DNA from 3 places in the Mesorhizobium sp. ISC15 genome. Region 2 is predicted to be linked to each of the others. Evidence: riboswitches for the same ligand, from Rfam matches in the RefSeq annotation. Region 2 holds a riboswitch; each other region holds the start of a gene.
What was found. Region 2 has a riboswitch for thiamine pyrophosphate ahead of RPG13_RS29575 (ABC transporter permease). Riboswitches for the same ligand answer to the same signal wherever they lie in the genome.
Positions count from the first base shown of each region.

Region 1 (7,413 bases), 520 kb from region 2:
GGCCGGCGACCGAAAAATAATTGCCCTTGGCATAGCGAAGTTCCGGCACGAATTGCGGGTCGAGCCCGTCAAGTGAGCGGGCAAGCGTCGTGGCGCCAAGCCCGGCGGCGTTGATGAAGCGCGCGGTGACGATCTCAAAGCGCTCGCCGCTGGTGCTGTCGACCGTGTCGAGAACGATGCGCCCACCCTCGATGCGGCCGCAGACGATGCGGGTGTTGAGGCTGAGTGCCCCCGTGCTCCTCTACGTCGCCCCGCAAAGCAAGCATCAGGGCGTGGCTGTCGATGATGCCGGTGGCGGGCGACAGCAGGGCGGCGGCCGTGCACCGCAGCTTGGGCTCTAGCGCGCGTGCCTCTGCTGCGGTCAAGGGTGTCAGGTCGCCCGCGCCGCAAGCAGAGGCGTTGGCCAGGATGGAAGCAAGCGCCGGCTCCTGTTCGGCATCTGTGGCGACGATGAGCTTGCCGCAGCGCGCATGCGGAACCGCCCGCTCCTCGCAATAACGGTAAAGCTGTTCCCGGCCTGCCACGCAGAGCCGGGCCTTCTGCGATCCGGCCGGATAGTAGATGCCCGCATGGATGACCTCGGAATTGCGCGAGCTGGTCCCGGTGCCGATGGCGTTCTCGGCTTCGAGGATCAGGTTGTCCAGGGCCGCGTTGCGCCATCTCTCGCGCAATCGCGAGGCCAATGACGCCGGCGCCGGCCACGATGCAGTCGACATGGTCCATGATCGGGCCACCTCAGCCTTGTTGTTGTGCTGCCGGTGAGCCGTTCGACGATCACGATCCGGCGATGCGCATAGGCGGCTCCGCGCAGGTTCTCGCGTTCTGCGACCTCGAAGCTGAAATTCAGCATGTCTGCGTCCACCCGCCAGCCCTTCGGAAAGGGCTTGACACCCTTACGAGAAACAGATGCATCCAACAGCATAATGCAAGAGGCGATACGCGCCGAAACGGCGGCAGGGCCTAGTCCCGGCATGCAGGACAGGAACCATCATGGACGCACGACCGAATTCTCCCGAAGCCCGCGACATCAGCTACCACATGCACGCCTACACCAATGCCCGCAAGCATGAGGAGGCAGGGCCGCTCGTGATCGAGAAGGGCGACGGCATCTATGTCGAGGATCTGGCCGGCAACCGCTACATCGAGGCGATGGCCGGGCTTTGGAGCGTCGCGGTCGGCTTCTCGGAGAAGCGGCTGGTCGATGCGGCGGTGCGCCAGATGTCCAAGCTGCCTTATTATCACGACTTCGGCTCCAAATCGCATTCGCCGCTGATCGATCTCGCCGAGAAGCTGGTGCAGATGGCGCCGGTGCCGATGAGCAAGGCGTATTTCACCAATTCCGGCTCCGAGGCCAACGACACGGCCATGAAGATGATCTGGTACCGGTCGAATGCGCTCGGCCAGCCGGCACGCAAGAAGATCATCAGCCGCATTCGCGGCTATCACGGCGTCACCATCGCCTCGGCAAGCCTGACCGGCCTGCCCAACAATCACATTTCCTTCGACCTGCCGATCGCCAATGTGCTGCACACGTCGACACCGCACCATTGGCGCGAGGCGCTGCCAGGCGAGAGCGAAGAGCAGTTTTCGAGCCGGCTTGCCGACGACTTGGAAAAGCTGATCCTGGCCGAGGGCCCGGAAACCATCGCCGCCTTCTTCGGCGAGCCGATCATGGGCGCCGGCGGCGTCATCGTTCCCCCGGCCGGCTACTGGGAGAAGATACAGGCGGTCCTGTCGAAGTACGACATCCTGATCGTCGCCGACGAGGTCATCTGCGGTTTTGGCCGAACCGGCGAGATGTTCGGTTCGCAGACCTTCGGCATCAGGCCTGACATCATGGTGCTGTCGAAGCAGATCTCTTCCTCCTACCTGCCGATCTCGGCCCTGCTGATCAACGAGAAAATGTTCGAGCCGATTGCCGACGAAAGCAATCGGATCGGCACCTTCGGTCATGGCTTCACCGGCGGCGGCCATCCCGTCGCGGCGGCGGTCGCGCTCGAGAACCTGAAGCTGATCGAGGAGCGCGACCTTGTCGGCAATGCGCGCACGGTCGGCGCGCATATGCAGAAACGGCTGCGCAACCTCGCTTCGCACCCGCTTGTCGGCGAGGTGCGTGGCGTCGGCCTGATCGCGGCGGTCGAACTGGTCGGCGATAAGGTGACCAAGACGCCGTGGGAGACGGCCGGCGCGCTGGGCGGGCTTGTCAACGGCTTCATGCAGCAGAACGGCGTCATCTCGCGCAACATGGGCGACGCGCTGGCCTTCTGCCCGCCGCTGATCATCGCAGAGCCCCAGGTCGATCAGATGATCGACGCGTTTGAAAGATCGCTCGAAGCCGCGGTCAAGCAGGTCGGATCACAGAGCTGATCAGGTCGTCCAAAGCCAGAGCTGAATGGGCCTTGGTGATTGGCGAAGCCGAAGCGGTATCCAATCTCCCCCCTTGCGGGGGAGATGTCCGGTAGGACAGAGGGGGTGTGAAGGATCGCCAACTTTCGACTTCAGCCTTGCCAACCCGAATCAGCTTGAGGGCGCGGCTGCGATCGATTGACAGGTCGGAGGGAAGCACCCCCTCTGCCTGCCGGCATCTCCCCCGCAAGGGGGGAGATCGGCAGCTTCGGCGGCGCCGCCAAGCTCGGTAATTGGTCTGAAGCGATTGCTGGGAACGATTGCCCTGGGCCACACTTGAACATCCGTTGCGCGGGTGCTACGTCGCCCATATCGACAGGGGCGCTCCGTATTGCCGGGGCTGAGATGGTGGGTGCAAGCCTTCGGTCCCTCAAGCTGATCTGGGTAATGCCAGCGGAGCGAGGCGACCATGTTTTCAGGTGCACAGATTTCCCTGTATCCGATGTGCGACGATTTCGTCGGCGTCATCCTTGGGGCGCTTTCGGCGCTCGATCCGTATCGACCGAATTTCCGCATCGAGACCGACGACATCTCGACGCTGATCGTCGGCCCGCCGGAACAGCTTTTCCCGGCCATGCGCGACCTCTTCGCATCGGCGGCGGCGAGTGGCTTGCATTGCGTGTTGTCGGCGACGGTGTCGCGCGGCTGTCCGGGCGAGCCTGACGATCCGATCTGCACACCGATTTCCGGCAGCAGCCACGAGCTGTCCCTGGCCGAGCGCATCGGCGCGGCGCGGGCGCATGTCGATGGTGCGAAAAAACTCGGACAAGAGGTCGCCGCGCAGTTCTCGCTCTATCCGCTCGGCGAGGGCCATCACATGGATGAGATCTACGGCTGCATCGACTTCCTCAAGATTTCGGGCGTCTTCGACAGGTCGAAGAATTTCTGCACGAAGCTGAGAGGCGATGCCGGACCGGTGTTCGCGACGCTGTCGGAAGCCTTCCTTCGTTTCGGCGCGCCGCAAGGCCATGTCGCGCTCGATCTCACCGTGTCGGCGAACAGCCCGAGTCCTTGTTAGTGTTGGCTATCAACGGGTCGCTGCGAGATCCGAAATGGCGTCTGGAACGACCACCAGCTTGCCGACGAAATCCTTGGCGATGAAATCCGCTTGGGCGCGGTGGAAATCGGAGAGCCTGTAGACGCCGCCGACCAGCGGCCGGATCTTCTTGTCTTCGATGTAGCGAACAATACGGCGGAAGTCGTGCCGCGTGCCCTGGCTCGAGCCGTGCAACTGCAACTGCTTGAGATACATGGTGCGCAGATCGAGCTGCACGACCGGGCCGGCAATTGCGCCGGCTGTGGTGTAGCGGCCTTCGGGCCTGAGGATGCGCAGCAGATCGTTGAAGATCGCGCCGCCGACCAGATCGGCAACCACGTCGATCGGCTGGCCGCCGGTTGCCTCATTTACCGCAGCCGGCAGGTCGGCCACACCCCGGGTGATCACCGCCTCGGCGCCGATGTCGAGCACGGCCTGTTCCTTGCCCTTGCCGACGACTGCATAGGGGACGGCGCCGCGCGCCCGCGCCAGCTGCACGATGCCGGAGCCGACGCCGCCCGACGCGCCGGTGACCAGCACGCGCTCGCCGGCCTTCAATGCGGCACGTTCCAGCATCTGCTCGCCGGTGAGATAGGCGCAACAGAAGGTGGCGAGTTCGACATCGGTCAACTCGGTGTCGACGACATGGGCGTTCTCGGCCGGCACGGTCTGATACTCGGCATAGCCGCCGTCGCGGCCGTGGCCCATATAGTCGATGTCGGCGAGTGAATCGTCGTCGCGGTTGTAGATGGAGAAGTCGACCATCACCCGCTCGCCGATACGGTTCGGCGAGACACCATCGCCGACTGAGACGATGTGGCCGACCGTGTCGGTGCCCTGGATGCGCGGGAAGGTCAGCGTGTTGCCCTGACGCCGCCAGGTCGATACGGCGGCAGCATCTTCCTCCGTGCCATAGGCGCCCTGTCGCACCCAGACATCGGTGTTGTTCATGCCGCAAGCGGTGACCTTGATCAGCACTTCGTCAGGGGCGGGCGACGGCACTTTCACGTCGGTGCGGTAGACGAGCTTTTCCGGTCCGCCGTGACCAGTCAGCTGCACGGCGGCCATGGTGGCGGGGAGGGTTTTGGTCATGGCGTTCATGTCAGTTTTCAGATGTTGGCAAACACGCTCTTCACCGCATCCGCCGTCTTCGACACGACGATGTCGGCCTCTTCGCGCGTCAGGCAGAGCGGCGGCGCGAAGCCGAGAATGTCGCCTTGCGGCATGGCGCGGCCGATGACGCCGCTTGCCGCAAGGGCGGTCGCGACCTGCGGCCCGATCTTCTGCGAGGCGTCGAAGAACACGCGGTCGTCCCGGTCGGCGACGAACTCGATTGCCGCCAGCATGCCGTCGCCGCGCACCTCACCGACATGTTTGTGGCCGCCGACGGCTTTCGTCAGTTCGGCGCGGAAATAGGCGCCGGTCTCGCCGGCGTTGGTCACCAGGTCCATCTCGTCGATCAGCTCGAGATTGGCGACGCCGGCGGCAACGCAGATCGGATGCGCCGAATAGGTCCAGCCATGGCCTATGCTGCCGAGCTTGTCGGAACCCTGCACCAGCACCTGCCAGACCTTGTCTGCGACGATGACGCCCGACAGCGGCGCATAGGCCGAGGTCAGGCCCTTGGCGATGGTGATCAGGTCGGGCTTGATGCCGTAATGGTCGGAGCCGAACATGGTGCCCAGCCGGCCGAAGCCGGTGACCACTTCGTCGGCGACCAGCAGCACGTCGTACTTCTTCAGCACCGCCTGGATTTTTTCCCAGTAGAGGGCGGGCGGCGGCACGATGCCGCCGGTGCCGAGGATCGGCTCGCCGATGAAGGCGGCGATCGTGTCCGGGCCCTCGGCCAGGATCATCTCTTCGAGCTTGTCGGCGCAGTGTTGGGAAAACTGCTCCTCGCTCATCGAGCGGTCGGCGCGGCGGAAATAGTAGGGCGCCTCGGTGTGCAGGATCGGCGCACGCGGCAGGTCGAAGGCGTTGTGGAACAGGTCGAGCCCGGTCAGCGAACCGGTCATGACGCCGGAGCCGTGATAGCCGCGCCAGCGCGAGATGATCTTCTTCTTCTCCGGCCGGCCGAGCACGTTGTTGTAGTACCAGATCAGCTTGATGTTGGTCTCGTTGGCGTCGGAGCCGGAGAGGCCGAAATAGACCCTCGACATCCCTTGCGGGGCGCGGTCGATGATCATCTTGGAGAGCGTGATCGACGCCTCGGTGCCGTGGCCGACATAGGCATGGTAGTAGGCGAGGTTCTTGGCTTGCGCGGCGATGGCATCCGCGATTTTCTGGCGGCCATAACCGACATTGACGCAGTAAAGCCCGGCGAAAGCATCGATGCTCTTGCGCCCATTATTGTCCCAGATGGTGACGCCTTCGCCGCCGGCGATGATGCGGGTCGGGCTCTCGCCGCGCGCGTGGGTGCCCATATGGGTCGAGGGATGGAAGAAGTGGTCGCGGTCCCAAGCGGCGAGTTCGTTGGACTGGTCGAGCATCTTTTTTACTCCTAAGGAAAAGTGTGGGGCGCGGCCTAGGCCACATCCAGGCAGAGGTATTTGAGATCGGTAAAGGCTTCGAGCCCATGGCGCGAGCCCTCGCGGCCGATGCCGGACTGTTTGACGCCGCCGAACGGGATCGGCGCGCCGGTGATCTTGACCCGGTTGATGGCGACCATGCCGTAGTCGAGCGCGCGGCCCATGCGCAACTGGCGGCCGCCGTTCTCGGTGACGACATAGGCGACGAGGCCGTACTCGGTGGCGTTGGCGCGGGCGACGACTTCCTCTTCGCTGTCGAAGGGCGTCACCGCGGCGACCGGACCAAAAGTTTCCTCGCGCATGATCAGCGCGTCGTCGGTGACATCGGCCAGCAGGGTCGGCTGGTAGAACAGCGGTCCTGCAGAATCGCGTTTGCCGCCGGTGAGGCAGCGTGCGCCATGGGCGAGCGCATCGGCGACCTGCTCCTCGACCTTCTTGACGCCGCGCTCGTGCATCAAGGGCCCGATGTCGGTGTCATCGGCCAGGCCATTGCCTGTACGCAACGCGTCGATGCGCCTGGCGAAGGCGGCGCAGAAACGATCGTAGATCGGGCGCTGGACATAGATGCGGTTGGCGGCGAGGCAATCCTGGCCGGACGTGGCGAATTTGGCATCGACGGCTATGGTCACAGCCTTGTCGAGATCGGCGTCGGCAAAGACGATCAGCGGCGCATGACCGCCAAGCTCCATCACCAGCCGCTTCATCGTCGGCGCACTTTGCGCCGCGATCAGCCTGCCGATCTCGGTCGAGCCGGTGAAGCTCATGGCCCGCATGCGAGCGTCTTCGCACATCCGCCCAACGATGGTCGAAGCCTTGCCGGTGAGAACGTTGAAGACGCCTGCCGGCAGGCCGGCGCGTTCGCCGAGCTCGGCCAGCGCCAGTGCCGATAGCGGCGTTTCAGACGAGGGGTGCGCGACGATGGTGCAGCCGGCGGCAAGGGCGGCGGCCGCCTTGCGGGTCAGCATGGCCGCGGGAAAATTCCACGGCGTGACGACGCCGACGACACCAAGCGGCTCGCGCCGCACCATCATCTCGGCGTTCGGCAGATGGCTGGTGACGCTTTCGGCGTTAAGGCGTTTTGCCTCCTCGGCATACCACTCGACGAAAGAGGCGGCGTAGTCGATCTCGCCAAGCGCTTCCCTAAGCGGCTTGCCCTGCTCGAGCGTCATCAAGAGCGCCAGATCCTCTTTGGCAGCGATGATCAGGTCGAACCATTTTCGCAGGATTTTCGAGCGCTCCTGCGGCAAAAGTCCCCGCCAGGCCGGAAAGGCGCGCGAGGCCGCGTCGATCGCCTTGCTCGTCTGTTTGGCATCGAGCGCGGCAACGAAGGCGACGGTGGCGCCTGTGGCAGGATCGGTCACCTCGAAGCTCTCGGCGGCCTCACTCGCCGTCCAATGGCCGTCGACATAGGCGAGTTCGCGCAGCAGCCGGCGGTCGGCGAGG
Region 1 is NZ_JAVSPX010000001.1:5,590,110-5,597,522, reverse strand. Features, by position in the region: gene RPG13_RS27010 (NAD(P)/FAD-dependent oxidoreductase) at 135-716, opposite strand; gene RPG13_RS27005 (aspartate aminotransferase family protein) at 991-2,367, shown strand; TPP riboswitch at 2,714-2,825, shown strand; gene RPG13_RS27000 (YkoF family thiamine/hydroxymethylpyrimidine-binding protein) at 2,816-3,424, shown strand; gene RPG13_RS26995 (alcohol dehydrogenase family protein) at 3,434-4,543, opposite strand; gene RPG13_RS26990 (aspartate aminotransferase family protein) at 4,552-5,931, opposite strand; gene RPG13_RS26985 (NAD-dependent succinate-semialdehyde dehydrogenase) at 5,967-7,413, opposite strand, start outside.
Region 1: another riboswitch for thiamine pyrophosphate. It lies ahead of RPG13_RS27000 (YkoF family thiamine/hydroxymethylpyrimidine-binding protein); the one in region 2 lies ahead of RPG13_RS29575 (ABC transporter permease).

Region 2 (7,413 bases):
GCATTACCTCGTCGACGAAGCTTTGCAGGTCGGCGGGCATGACGGGCGCCATGACATTGAAGCCGTCGGCCGCTCGGCCCGCGAACCATTGCTGCATCGTGTCGGCGATGTCGCGGCCATTTCCGACGGCGAGCAGATGACCGCGGCCAGCTGCGAGGCGCATGAGCAACTGGCCTAGTGTCAGCCTGTCCCGCCTTGCGATTCCGACCAGCACGCCGACCCGGCTCTGGCTGGACTGGTTCGGCCGTGCGCTCGACAGGGGCGGTAGCGGCGCGTCGAGCTCGGCATCGGCTAGATCCTCGCCGAGGAATTCGCCGAGCTTGGCAAGGACATGGCCGGTCACGGTAAAGCCATTCAGCGCGGCCAGCCGCTCTTCGGCTGCTTGCCTGGTATGAGCGACGATCGGAACGATTCCCGGAAAGACCAGGACCGTGTCTGGATCGCGCCCGACGGCGGCCGCTCGTGATTTGATGTCGCGATAGAAGTCCTGCGCTTCCGTCAGCGTCGCCTGGACGGTGAACACGATGTCGGCGTAACGGGCGGCGAAGGCGCGGCCAGCTTCCGACGAGCCGGCCTGCGCCAGGAGCGGCCGACCTTGGGGCGATCGCGGCACGTTGAGCGGGCCCGCGGTGCGCACGAACGGACCGGCGTGATCGACGGGCCGGACCTTGTCAGGATCGAAGTATCGCCCGGCGGCCTTGTCCGGCGTCCGCGCATCGGGAGCCCAACTTTGCCAGAGCGCTATGGCTGCGTCGACCACGTCGGCTGCGCGGGCATAGCGCTCGTCATGCTCCGGCATGGCGTCCAGTCCGAAGTTACGGGCCTCGAGCACGTTGGACGAGGTGACGATGTTCCAGCCCGCACGGCCTTTGCTGATGTGGTCGAGAGAGGCGAAGCGCCGGGCGAGGTGGAAAGGGTGATCGAAGCTGGTCGATGCAGTCCCGATCAGTCCGATCCTGCTGGTGACGGCAGCGATCGCCGATAGGATCAGCAGCGGATCCATCGCGTCGGAAAGATGCCGATCGGCACCACCCTGCAAGGCCAGCACATCGCCGAGGAACAGAGCGTCGAAATCGGCAGCCTCCGCGCGCCGGGCGATATCGACCCAGTAGGCCAGGCTGGTCGAGGCAAGCGGGTCGCTTTCGGGCATGCGCCAACCGGCCTCGTGACTGCCGAGGCCGAAGATCACGGCATTGAGATGCATGCGCCGCGGCGGGCTCATTTTTGGTCGGCCAGATAGGCGTTGCTGTAATAGGCCGCGAAATCGGGTCGTTCGCTGACCGGGTTTCCATCGCCGTCGCGCAGGATTTCGGCCTTGAACAGGTAGTCGCCGATAGCCTCCATCTTTGCGGGATCGATCGTGCCGATCGCCCCGGCGGGGCTTTGTAGATAGTGGCCGTCGACCAGCGCCTTCAGTGATGCCTCGATCAACGGACGGTTGGTCAGCACGTCGCTGTTTGCTCCGATCAGCATGTCAGCCGCTTCTTTCGGATGTTCGACGGCGAACGCGTAGCCGCGCCTAGTCGCGGCGATGAACGCGGTTGCCGTGTCCTTGTTTTTCTCGAGGTAGGCGCGGCTCGAGCCAATGAAATTGGTGTGTTGGTCGGGCACGCCGAAATCCGCGTAGCGGAAGGCGCGCTGGGCCTTGCCGTCAAGCTCCGCTTTGATCCCCTCCCAAGTGTAGACTTCGAGCGTAAAATCGACTGCGCCATTGGCCAAGGCCTCATAGGCAGAGGTGCCCAGCGTCACCGTTTCGAATTTGCCCTCGCCTCCGTCATGACGGATGATGGTGCCGATCAGCGCATTCTCCCAGGCGCTGCCGAAACCACCATAGGTCAGGCCGTCCAGGTCCCTGGGGGATTGTATATCGGCGCGGTCCGCATTGAAGGCCAGCCTGCCGGTTTCCGTCTGCATGATGGCGTAGGTGGCGACGAGGTCGGCGCCGGCCGTGCGTTGGGTGAACAATCCTATGGATCCCAGTATACCGAAATCGGCCACGCGGTTGGCGATCAGCGTACCGGCCGCAGTGTCGACGTAGGGCAGGATCTGCACGTCGAGCCCGGCCTCAGCGTAGAAGCCTTTCGCCCGGGCGACATAGAGTCCGACATGGTTTGTGTTCGGCGTCCAGTCGAGAGCGACGGTGACAGTCTGCTGGGCGAAGACGGGCGTGACGGGTCCGAGCCCGGCGATTAATGCGACAGCGATGAAGAGGCGTCTGGAAAGCATGGTCATGTCCTTTGGGCGAGCTGTGGATCGAGAAGGGTATCGAGGATGTCGGCTTCGATGGCGGTGGCTTCCGCCGAGGCAAGACCTTTGCGCGGGTGCGGAAGAGGTATGGCGATTTCGCGCAGCACGCGGGCAGGGCGGCCGCTCAACACATAAATGCGATCGGACAGGAAGACCGCCTCGCGGACATCGTGGGTGATCAGCACGACGGTCCAGCGGTGCCGGTCCCACATCGTCTGAAGCCAGCGCTGCATGCCGGTGCGCGTGAGGGCGTCGAGTGCGCCGAACGGTTCGTCGAGCAACAGCATGGCGCGGTCCTGCACGACGGTGCGCAGCAGCGCAGCGCGCTGGCGCATTCCGCCCGAGAGCTGTGCGGGATACTTATGCTCGAAGCCGGCAAGGCCGAATTCCCCGAAGAGCGGTGCTACTTTGCTGCGGGCCGCCTTGCGGGACATGCCCTGCACTTCAAGACCGAGCGCGGTGTTGTCGATAACCGTGCGCCAAGGCATCAGGGCATCGCGCTGCGGCATGAAGGCAAACGGTCGTCGCGCTTCGGCCAGTGGCCGGCCGTCGAAGTCGACATCGCCGCCGTAGTCATCGAGATCGCCCGTCAGCAACCTGAAGATCGTGGATTTGCCGGCTCCGGAGGGGCCGAGGATTGAAACGAATTCGCCCGGCTCGACGTGCAGGGTGATGCCGGCAAGCACGTCGATATCGCCAAGACTCTTGCTGACTTGGCGCAGTTCCAGCCGCCTGCTCATGGTTTTCGTGCGGCATCGAGCCGCTCCCATGGCATGGCGGCGCGCTGGATCAGCACCGTGGCGGCAAACAGGGCCAGCGTGAGCAAGGCGCTGACCAGCACCGCCGCGAGCACGAGATCGGGCCGGAAATTGTTCTTGGCGTTGAGCATGTAGATGCCGAGCCCTTTGGCCGCGCCGGCATATTCCGCGAAGATGGCGCCGACCACGGCATAGGTGATCGAGATGCGCAGCCCGGCGAAGAAATAGGGCAGCGAGGAGGGCAGGCGGGCCAGCAGGAAAATGCGCATGCGGGAAGCGCCCATCGAACTCAGAAGCGCCGAGATGTCCCGATCCGTCGATTCATAACCCTGCACCAGCGCGACCAGCATGGGAAAGAAGGTCACGAGCGCGACCAGCATGATCTTCGGCGTCAGCCCGAAGCCGAACCAAAGAACGACCAGGGGGGCGATCGCCACCAGCGGCAGGGTCTGGCTGATGACGAACACCGGGAACAGGGCGAGGCGCAGCGGCTTGAAGAAGTCGATCAGCACCGAAAGGATGAAGGCAACGGCCAGCGAGCACGCGAAACCCGCCAATGTGGCGCTGATCGTCGGCACGGTGTTGTCGAACAGCGCCTGGCGCTGCAGGATGGCCTGGAAGAGGACTCGTGACGGCGCGGGCAACGTCGTGGGCGAGATGCCCGAGATGCGCGCATAGAGCTCCCAAACCAAAACCAGCGTGCCGACCGACAACAAGGCCGGTCCGACCTTGGCGAACAAGGCTGCGATTCGCGGCGCGGCGGAGAAAGGCTGGGACATGCGAGACCTCTGGCGCGAAAGATCAGCGCGGGGTCGGGCCGTTGGCCGAGACCTTGAGGTTATGGCCATCGAGCGGGCCGACGAAATCGCCGGACATCGGAAAAAGAAAGATCTGTGCGCCAGAAAACATCGCCCGCCTCGCTCCGCTGGTATTATCCAGATCAGCTCTAGGGTTTACGGGCTTGCAGCCCATCTCTCAGCCCCGACGATACGGAGCACCCCTGTGGATGGCGGCAATTAAACAGATAAAGGGTGGAGCTGCAAGCCTGCGTCCGGCCAGTGAAACCTCACGTCAGAGGAGGTTGCGGTTCCAGCAGGGACATTTGAGCAAAACAGAAACCGGCATCCTGTCGGGATTGGGAAAGGCGTCGGTCGAGCGGATCGTTTTCCGTTCGTCGTCACCATTATCGATGCCACGCGTTTGATGAATTGTGGAAGCGTGTAGATATAATTGCATACGTTGTAGGCAGCGGGTTTCTCTATCGCCAATTGTGACCCCGCGCCTTATCGGAGAGTCAAATGCAAGAATTCATTCTTTTTGCGATTGTGGGGTTTGTAGCCCAAGCTGTGGACGGGGCTCTCGGCATGGCCTACGGCGTGGTTTCCTCGACTACACTATTGGGGTTTGGCGTGTCTCCTGCTCACGCTTCGGCGTCAGTTCACGCAGCTGAACTGTTTACCACCGCGGCCTCAGGTTCGGCTCACCTCTATCACCGCAACATTGACTGGAAGCTTTTCTGGCGGCTGATGCCATTTGGCGTGCTCGGCGGCGTTCTCGGCGCTTTTGTTCTCACCTCGTTCGAGGGAGCCATCATGAAACCATATGTGACCACATACCTTGCGCTTGTCGGAGCTTGGCTCCTGTTCCGTTCATTCCGGCGGATCCCAAGCAATCCGGTCCCTGCAGGCGTGGTACCTCCCCTTGGGCTTGGTGGCGGATTTCTCGATGCCGCAGGGGGCGGCGGATGGGGACCCATCGTAACGACGGGCCTTCTCGGTTTTGGCGGCACGCCCCGCTACGTTATTGGTACGGTCAATGCCAGCGAGTTCCTCATCACGTTGTCGGTGTCTCTGACCTTCTTGTTTGCGTTACTAACGGGCCATTGGGAGGAGGCAGGAGAGCTAACGGAAAATCTACTCTCCGTTGCCGGCTTGATCGTTGGCGGCGTAGTCGCAGCGCCGATGGCCGGATTGGTAGTGAAAACAATCGCAGAAAAGACGCTTCTCAGACTCGTTGGCGTTGTCATCATGCTGCTGGCAGGTTGGCAAACCGCGGAACTCTTCGAATTGGTGTAAACCAACGTCGTGAAATTTCACTTATACACGGAGACTATCGAGTTCTACGCATCACCCGCTTCTCTGGCGGCCGTGCCGGAGACATTCCCAAATGGAACGAAGAGGCCCCGTTGTTGTTTGGGGTCCTTGTACAACCGGAGGCCAACTGATGAAAAATTTGCTTGCAACAACAGGATTGGCGCTGGCGGTCGCGATGCCTGCAGCGGCTCAGGACACCGCGACCGCGAAAGCCGAATTCGTCAACATGGCTGGCGAGAAGAACGGAACGGCCACGCTGACCGAGACAGCGCAGGGTGTGCTGATAGCGTTGGACGTAACAGGACTGCCGGCGGGTGAATGGGTCGCGTTCCATGTTCATGAAACCGGAAAGTGCGACCATCAGACCGGCCATGACTCGGCCGGTGGGCACTTCAATCCGACGAGTGCCCAACATGGATATCTCACTGGAAAAGGCCCGCACGCGGGCGACATGCCAAATCAGCGAGTCGGCGCCGACGGCGTTTTGCGTGCCCAGGCTTTCAACAGCATGGTCAAACTGGACGGTGGAGAAACGGCAATACGAGGCAAGGCATTGATGATCCACGGCGGACAGGATGACTACAAAAGCCAGCCTGCCGGTGATGCCGGAAATCGTCAGGCCTGCGCCGTGATCGAATGAGAAACCCAGCGATGAGTAGAGATCCGTCCGACGTATGATCTGAACGGCTCTTCAGCCTCAGCGGCGAGGTAGTGGTCCATGGTCGGAGCCTGTGGCATGACGACAAGCCAGACGATAAGCTCGTGCGCCTGCCGAGGAATTGACGACAGCCGAAGGCCGAAGTTCGGTCCTTGGTTTTTTGCGACTGCCGGATGATTGCCATGAACGATACTTCTCCTATGGGCTTGTCCTCCACGGGTCTTGCCCAGTCAGCCATTTCCGCCCGCGGCCTGGTCAAAACGTTCGGCAAACTGCGCGCCGTCGATGGTGTCGATCTGGATGTGCCGCGCGGCATGATTTTCGCCATCCTGGGCCCGAACGGCGCCGATCAATCGCACCGGTTTTCGTGGCACCGGGTAAGATAATCGCGGCTCTGAACATCGCTGCCCCGGAAAACCGGGTGCCGGAAGAACGCATTAGCGAACTGGGCGACATGGTAGCCCAGGCGGCCCATCGGATTTCCGCCGCCCTTGGCTTTCGCTCGCCGGCTGCCAATGAGGTAGCGAGTTGAGCCGGTGCCAAACATCATACGACTTCCTCGGCAGATCGCGACGAGGGGTATATCTCCGGAACGGTGAAAATCGACACCTCGCCCTTGAAGCCTTGCAGTTCAAACACACCCGCCTGCACAACCGGCATTGATGCTCCCTGCGCAAATCCGGGACCAAGCACCAGAGGGATCCTCAGCTTTTTGGTCGTTGACTCGAGCCGTGCCGCGCGGTTCACCGGCGAGCCGATCGCGGTGTAGTCGAAGCGCCGTTCGGAGCCGAAATTCCCTACGGAGCAGATGCCAGTCTCGATGGCGACGCCGATTTCGATGGAGGGATGCCCGCGCCCGGCGAAACCGGCATTTTCGCGCTTCACCCGTTCGATCAGGGCAAGCCCCGCCTCGAGCGCGCGCTCGCGATGATCTGGCTGATCAAGCGGCGCGTTCCAGAAGGCTAGCACGGCATCGCCCATGAACTTGTCGATCGTCCCGTCGCGCTTGAGTATCTCATCGGTCGCAAGGCCGAGAAAGTGATTGACCACCTTTCCGATTTCTTGGGCACCGAGTTGTTCGCTCATCGTCGTGAAGCCGCGTATGTCACTCAGCAGGATTGTGATCTCGCGCTTCTCTCCGGACAGGATCGCTTCGGTGTCCGAATTTGCGAGGCGCTGCACCACGGAGGGCGACAGATATTGGGAAAACTGCCGTGCCAGGGTGGACCGACGCTGCTCGCTGCGCCTGTAGAGGACATAGCCTTCGAAGCCGGCTACGAGGATCGTCGCAAGCGCCGGCTGCAATGGATCATAGAGTGCACCCTGCAGGCTGTATTCGAGAGCGCCGAACGCGAAGGGCGTGGCAGCCAGGAGCGCCAGAGCGAGTGCGCCGAGCGCGACACGCTCGGCGAGCACTCCTGAAAGCCCGATGAAAACGATGCCACTGAGGACCAACCACAGCCGCTCCAGCGTACGCGCTAGCGTTGGCTCTACAAGATAGCGCCCGGCAAGGATCTGGCCGATTGCATCAGCGTGGATGTCCACGCCTGGTCGCGCCGGACGCGTCGGCGTGGGCAGATACTGGGTCAATCCCACGGCCGACAGATCAACAATGGCGATGGCGTTCCGCAGCAGCGGATTGCCGCGGCCCGAAAGG
Region 2 is NZ_JAVSPX010000001.1:6,112,825-6,120,237, reverse strand. Features, by position in the region: gene RPG13_RS29590 (LLM class flavin-dependent oxidoreductase) at 1-1,222, opposite strand, end outside; gene RPG13_RS29585 (ABC transporter substrate-binding protein) at 1,219-2,232, opposite strand; gene RPG13_RS29580 (ABC transporter ATP-binding protein) at 2,229-2,987, opposite strand; gene RPG13_RS29575 (ABC transporter permease) at 2,984-3,784, opposite strand; TPP riboswitch at 3,905-4,017, opposite strand; gene RPG13_RS29570 (hypothetical protein) at 4,012-4,209, shown strand; gene RPG13_RS29565 (sulfite exporter TauE/SafE family protein) at 4,304-5,080, shown strand; gene RPG13_RS29560 (superoxide dismutase family protein) at 5,229-5,738, shown strand; gene RPG13_RS29555 (hypothetical protein) at 5,939-6,142, shown strand; gene RPG13_RS29550 (CHASE2 domain-containing protein) at 6,303-7,413, opposite strand, start outside.

Region 3 (7,413 bases), 5.4 Mb from region 2:
GCTGACCGAGCGCGCCACGGCGTCCAGCGAGGTGCTGGCGGAGGGGGCTGCCGTCAACAGTCGGTAGACCTGACCGCCGGCGCGGATCACCGCGATGTCGAACTGCCAGCCCTCGGCGCTGGCATGCGCCGTCGCCGCCTCGTTGCCGTTGATCGTTTCCTGGCGCACGCTGCTTTCGTCGAGACCAGCCACCCAACCGCTGCGGATGTAGTCGGTCAGCGGGCGGCTCTTGTCGATCGAAACGCCGTCGAAGCGGATCGCTATGTCGCCGGGTCCGGTTGCCGTCACCGCCGCGGCCGAGTTGTCGATGATGAAGCCGCCGGGCACCGAGAATGACACGCCGAGCCCCGGATGCAGGAAGGTTTCGCCACGCACATAGCCTTCCTCCGGCGTGTCGCCATAGAGCAGGCCGTCTATACCGGCGAGGAAGGGGTCACGGTCGCGCGTCCCGACGCCAGGCGCGCCGAACTGGCGGGCATGGCGCTGCGCCAGATCGATGCGCTGCGGCGTGTTGGGGTGCGTCGCCAGGAAGTCGAGGCTGGCGTCGGTGGCGCCGCTGATCGAGCGGAAATCGGTGTAGGCCGACATGGACTGCAGGAAGCGGCCGGCGGCAAAGGGATCGAAGCCCGCCTCGCCGATCGACTTGATGCCGATGCCGTCGGCCTCCAGCTCCTGATTGCGCGAGAACTGGGCAAGCCGCAGCTTGCCGCGGATCAGTGCCGCCTTGGCGGTCGGGCTGTCGCCGAGCACATCCGAGACGACCTTCGTAGCAAACCCCTCCTCGGCCTCGAGCTGCTGGCGCTGCAAGCCATGGTTGGCAGTGACGTGGCCCATCTCATGCGCGATCACCGCGGCGAGCTCGGCCGAATCGTTGGCCAGCGCCAACAGGCCGCGCGTGATGTAGAGATAGCCGCCCGGCAATGCGAAAGCGTTGACGTTGGGCGAATTGAGGATGGTGATGCGGTAGGTCTGGGTCGGGTTGGCCGACACCACGGTCAGGCGGCCGACGACCTTGGCGACCATGCGCTCGAGCTTGGGATCGGAATATTCACCGCCATAGGTGGCGAGGATACGCGGATGCTGCGCCTTCGCCATTTCGGCGAGCTTGCTGTTAGCGGCGACATTGTCGACCGTGATCGGTTTGCTGGAAGGCTGGAAGCCGGATTCCTGAACGTCCGGAGGCGTGAACATCTGGCAGCTTGCCAGCGCCATGGCAAAGCCGGCCAGCGCGAGGAAGCGCGCCAGCGGTTTCCTTCTCACTCTGTCGGTGCCGGTCGGCAGAACAGCTTCCTTTCGGGTCTCGGCACATGACCCCGAAAATCGGGCATCGATTTTCAGAAAAGGATCATGCGCAAAATCAAACTGCCACAGCATCCTTCGCGCGCACGAGCACACGCGGCACTGTAGTGGCAAATCACAGTCTATGCCGGACCAGTATCGGAGGACCTAGCCACACTACTTTGACCAAGGCAAGCAAACGCCACATCGCCTGAAGCCGGTTTGGCCGTAAATTATGTCCGCTTCCGGGCAACATCTCGTGATCCTTGGCCAAACGGACCTGCACCGATATAACGCCGGAATGCTTCCGGTCCAGCCTTGGTGAAAAAATCGGCGACAGTCCCCGTCGCGGCAACCGTGCCATTGTCCAGGAACACCATGTCCTGGCCGATACGGTGGGCGTCCTCCGGCTGATGGGTGACGAACAGCACCGTCATGCGCCGCTCCGCATGGACGCCGGCTACCAGGTCGAGCATGTCGTCACGCAAGGCCGGCCCGAGCGAGGCGAACGGCTCATCGAGCAAAAGAACCGGCCGATCGCGCACGAGGACGCGGGCGAGTGCGACACGCTGCCGCTCGCCGCCGGAGAGTTCGCGCGGCAGACGCCGTTCCTTGCCGGCAAGGCCGACGCGCTTGAGTGCCCCCGCGATTGCCACGTGGTCGGCCTCAGCCAGCCTGAGCGACGGCGAGCGGCCAAGGCCGACATTTCGTTCGACCGAAAGATGGGCGAAGAGATTGTTCTCCTGGAACACCATTGACACGGGCCGCGTCGAAGGCGGTTTGGCGCCGACATCGGCGCCGCTGATCAGCACGCGGCCCGATCGTGGCGTCTCAAAGCCGGCCACCAGATTGAGCAGCGTCGATTTTCCCGAGCCGCTCGGCCCCATGATCGCAGTGATCTTCGAGGCGGCGAACGCGACATCGAATAAAAACGGCGCTTCGCCATAGCTGAACGAGACCTTTTCCAGCCGCACAGCCGTGCCGTTTTCAGCGCTGCTGAGCGTCATGTCTTTTCTCCCCGCCCCAGCCGATCCGCGGCCAGCACAAGCGCGAGACAGACCAGGCCGAGCAGCAGCGCTAGGCCGGCGGCATCCATCGTGCGGTAGCTGCCCATGCGCGCCAGCAAGAGATAGGGCAGTGTCTGCAGGGAGTCGCTACCGAACAGGGCGATGACGCCGAGATCGCCGAGCGACAATGCCATGGCAAAGGCGAAACCCATGGCGAGCGGCCGCCGCAGCGACGGCCAGTCGATCAGCCGGAACCGGTTCCAGCCCGAAATGCCAAGCAGCAAACAGAGCCGTTCGTGGCGTTCGCTCGCCGCATCATAGCCGGGGCGAATAGCGCGGATGGCAAACGGCATCGCCATCACCGCGTTGACGGTGACGACCATGACAGGGGCGATCGCGAAGACGTCGCTGACGGTACGCAGGAGCAGAAACCAGCCGGCGCCGATGACGATGGGCGGCACGACGAGCACGAAGCCGGCGCCGGTATCGGTGGCATGCTCGAGCAGCGTCTTGGCGCCGACGCGACGCTTCAGGGCCAGTGCCCGTCGTCCCATGACGAGCGACAGCGACAGCGCCACCGAAAGCAGCGCCGCCAGCAAGGCGAGCACTGCGCTGGTCAGCGTCGCTTGCCGCACAGCGCTCTCGCCCGCCAGCCGGCCAAGATCGGCGCCAAGGCCCGACATCACCGTGGCCGCCATCGGCCCGGCGACGAACAGCAATGCCAGAACGATCAATGCTGCGTTCAGCACGGTCTCGCCGACGCTTGCCGAAAGATACCGGCGCGGTGCCACCGACAGGTTGGCATCGCCGACGGTGTTGGCGCCGAGCCGCATCAACACCAGCACCACGACGAAGGTCAGCGCGATCTGCAGCAGTGTCAGCGTCACCGCGCGGGCAGGATCGAAATCGAAACGCAGCGCCTGGTAGATAGCGACCTCCAGTGTCGTCGCGCGCGGCCCGCCGCCCAGCGTGAGCACGATGGTGAAGGATGTGATGCACAGCATAAAGACAAGCCCGGCGACGCCCGGCAGCGCCGCCCGCAGCGTCGGCCATTCGATCAGCCGGAAGGCGGGTCTGGCGCCCATGCCGAGCTGGCTCGCCAGCCGCCACTGGTCGGCCGGCACTGTCCCCAGCGCTTCAAGGAACAGCCGCGTTGCCAGCGGCAGGTTGAAGAAGACGTGGGCGACGAGGATGCCGGACAGGCCGTATATGCCCGGCCAACCCTGACCGCCAATCGCGCTGAGCAGGCCGGCGAAATAGCCGGCACGGCCATAGAGGGCCAGAATGCCGAGCGCGGCGACGATGGCCGGCAGCGCCAGCGGCACGGCGAAGAGCTGCAGGATCAGGCCGCGGCCAAAGAACCACGGATGCCGCGACAGCGCCCGCGCAACGAGCAGCGCCGGCAGGACGGACAGCAGTGTCGACAGTAGCGCTTGCCATAAGGTGAAACGGACAACGCGGAAGAGATAGGGGTCGAAGGCCGACGCGGCGCCGGACGGGTCGCGGGCGCCTTCGACGATGAGCCCGGCGAACGCTCCACCGATCAAAAGTGCTATTGCCGCAAGCGCGAGAATGCCAGCTGTGACGCGGGAATCCGATGATGGCGCGCGTTGCACGCTAGACCACCAGATTCGAGATTCTTAGCGAGGATTGCGTTCCTTCGCGCCCCCCTCTGTCCTGCCGGACATCTCCCCCACGAGGGGGGAGATTGGCAGGTTCAGCGCTCCGCTCATTCCGGCAATGTCGGAGATTGGCGAAAGCCGGCATGATGGCCGATCTCCCCCCTCGTGGGGGAGATGTCCGGCAGGACAGAGGGGGGCGCCGTAGAGTGATCATCGTCAATCAGAAGCTACTTGCTCATCACCGCCAGCCATTCGTCGACCCAGGCCTTGCGGTTGGCGGCGACCTCTTCGGGGCTGAACAGCAAGGCCTTGGTCGGCTTGACGAGCTTGTCGAAGGCTGGGTTGAGCGGCTTGTCGGTCTTGCCGGCAGGAAACATCCAGTTGGTCTCGGGAATGACGTTCTGGAATTTCGGACCGGTCATGAAGGCCAGGAACTTTTCCGCCAGCGGGTTCCTCGCACCAGTCGTGGTGATGCCGGCAACCTCGATCTGCAGGTACTCGCCCTCCTCGAAGGACGCCGCCTGATAGCGTTCGGTGTTTTCGGCGACCATGTGATAGGCCGGCGACGTGGTGTAGGACAGCACCATCGGCGCCTCGCCCTTGGTGAACAGGCCATAGGCCTCGCTCCAGCCCGGCGTCACGGTGAGCACCTTTGCCCTGAGCTTGGCCCAGGCTTCCGGCGCCTTGTCGCCATAGACCGATCTCACCCACAACAGCAGGCCGAGACCGGGCGTCGAGGTGCGCGGATCCTGGATGACGATCTTCTCATCGGCATCGCCCTCGACCAATTCCTTCAGGCTCTTCGGCGGGGTCTTCAGCTTTTCGGTGTCGTAGACGACGGCGAAATAGCCATAGTCGAACGGCACAAAAATATCGTCGCTCCAGCCGCCCGGCACCTTGACGTCCGATACCGGGCCATGCGGCGAAAACAGGCCGGTAGCCTTGGCTTCCACCGTCAGATTGGTATCGAGGCCGAGCACGATGTCGGCCTTGGTCGCGGCCCCTTCCAATCTGACGCGATTGAGCAGCGCGACGCCGTCGGCGACCGCAACGAAATCGAGAGTGCAGCCGCATTCCGCCTCGAAGGCCTTCTTGACCGCGGGGCCTGGACCCCAGTCGGCGGTGAAGCTCTCATAGGTATAGACGGTGAGTTTCTCCTGCGCGGATGCTGGCCCGGTGCCGAGAACGGACGCGGCAAGCAGCATTGCCGAAACAAGAGAGTATGAAAACGTGCGCATCGGCGCCTCCTTCGTTCACATTGAAAGGAATTGAGGCGTCGGGCTGTCCGAAACGTCTAATCCCTCCGCCGGTACAAACCGGATCAGGTTCAGCGGGTTGGCATGGTTGCCTCTCAGCTGGTCCGCGAAGATCACGTCCAGCACCCCGTTAGAGCGTTTCGACACATAGGCCCGGCCGAAGTGCTGCGCAAGCTGAAGTTTGCAGGGCATCTGGAGCGCGGCCTTCCGTTTCGCAAGCAGGGCTGGTAAGGGCCACGCATATGAGCAAATTCACCATCCTGCTTGGCGGCGATCTTATCCGCACGCCGCTGCTCGACCGCCAGGTCGAAGGCTCCCGTGTCATCGCCGCCGACGCTGGCATCGGCCATGCCCGGACGCTGGAGCTGACGCCGGAACTCTGGGTCGGCGACTTCGATTCGGTGCCGGCGGACTTGCCGGACGATCTGGCCGCCGTGCCCCGCCAGGTGTTTCCGGCAGAAAAGGACAAGACCGACGGCGAGCTGGCTATCGCCGCTGCGCTCGAACGCGGCGCGACCGGGCTCGTGCTCGCCGGCGCGTTCGGCGGCAAGCGCACCGACCACGCCTTCCTGCACCTCGCGCTCAGCATCCGGCTGGCCGAGGCAGGCATAGAGGTGCTTTTGACCAGCGGCGCCCAGGAAGGCATCCCCTTGCTTCCCGGAAAGACCGGCTTCGACTACGCCGACAGCACGCTGTTTTCGATCCTCGGCTTCTCCGACCTTTCCGGCTTGACCGTTACCGGCGCCAAATGGCCGCTGAACCACGTCGAGGTCGCGTTCGGCTCATCGCTGACCATTTCCAACGAGGTCAAGGGCCGGCTCGAAATCGCGCTGGGCAGCGGCCGCGCGCTGTTGCTCGCCCATCCTTTTCCCCTACCTGAAAGCTGACATGGCGCCGCCACTTCTCAATCTCGACGGGATAAAGCTGACTTTTGGTGGCACGCCGCTGCTCGACGGGGCGGAACTGACAGCGTCGGCGGGCGACAAGATCGCTTTGGTCGGCCGCAACGGCTCGGGCAAGTCGACGTTGCTCAAGATCGCTGCGGGATTGATCGAGCCGCAGGACGGCGAGATGTTCCGCCAGCCTTCGGCGACAGTGCGCTACCTGCCGCAAATGCCAGACATGGATGGTTTCGCCAGCGTCCGCGCCTATGTCGAGGCGGGGCTTGGACCCGCCGATGACCCCTACCGCGCCACCTATCTGATGGAGCATCTCGGCCTGTCCGGCGAGGAACGACCGAACGACCTGTCCGGCGGCGAGGCGCGGCGCGCTGCCCTTGCCCGCGTCATGGCGCCGGAGCCCGACATTCTCCTCCTCGATGAGCCGACCAACCATCTCGACCTGTCGGTCATCGAGTGGCTGGAGGAGGAGCTTGCCCGCACCTCTTCGGCGCTGATTGTCATCTCGCACGACCGCCGCTTCCTCGAGCGCGTGTCACGCGCCACCGTCTGGCTCGACCGCGGCCAGACCCGCCGTCTCGACAAGGGTTTTGGCCATTTCGAGGAATGGCGCGACACGGTGCTGGAAGAAGAAGAGCGCGAGCAGCACAAGCTCGGCCGCCAGATCGTGCGCGAGGAGCACTGGCTGCGTTATGGCGTGACGGCGCGACGCAAGCGCAACATGCGCCGGCTCGGCGAGTTGCAGACCATGCGCCAGCGCTTTCGTGGCCATCGCGGCGCCGAGGGCGCGGCGACCATGGTGGCCAGCGACGCCGCCGAATCCGGCAAGCTGGTGATCGAGGCCAAGAACATCGAGAAGAGCTTTGGCGACCTCACCGTGGTCAAGGGCTTCTCGACCCGTATTCAGCGCGGCGACCGCGTCGGCTTGGTCGGGCCGAACGGCGCCGGCAAGACGACGCTCTTGAAGATGCTGACCGGCGAATTGAAACCGGACTCAGGCACGGTGCGGCTCGGCACCAATCTGGAGATCGCCACACTCGACCAGAAGCGCGAGGCGGTCGATCCGCAAGAGACACTGGCGCAATACCTCACCGACGGACGCGGCGAGAACCTTGTCATCAATGGCGAGCAGCGCCACGTCGTCTCCTACATGAAGGATTTCCTGTTCAAACCGGAACAGGCGCGCACGCCGGTGCGTGAGCTTTCGGGCGGCGAGCGAGCGCGGCTGTTGCTGGCCCGCGTGCTGGCACGGCCGGCAAACCTTCTGGTGCTCGACGAGCCGACCAACGATCTCGACATGGAGACGCTGGAACTGCTGCAGGAGCTGGTCGCCGGTTTTGCCGGCACCGTC
Region 3 is NZ_JAVSPX010000001.1:692,436-699,848, forward strand. Features, by position in the region: gene RPG13_RS03485 (M48 family metalloprotease) at 1-1,212, opposite strand, end outside; gene thiQ (thiamine ABC transporter ATP-binding protein) at 1,512-2,285, opposite strand; gene thiP (thiamine/thiamine pyrophosphate ABC transporter permease) at 2,282-3,901, opposite strand; gene thiB (thiamine ABC transporter substrate binding subunit) at 4,135-5,145, opposite strand; TPP riboswitch at 5,189-5,303, opposite strand; gene RPG13_RS03505 (thiamine diphosphokinase) at 5,406-6,050, shown strand; gene RPG13_RS03510 (ABC-F family ATP-binding cassette domain-containing protein) at 6,052-7,413, shown strand, end outside.
Region 3: another riboswitch for thiamine pyrophosphate. It lies ahead of thiB (thiamine ABC transporter substrate binding subunit); the one in region 2 lies ahead of RPG13_RS29575 (ABC transporter permease).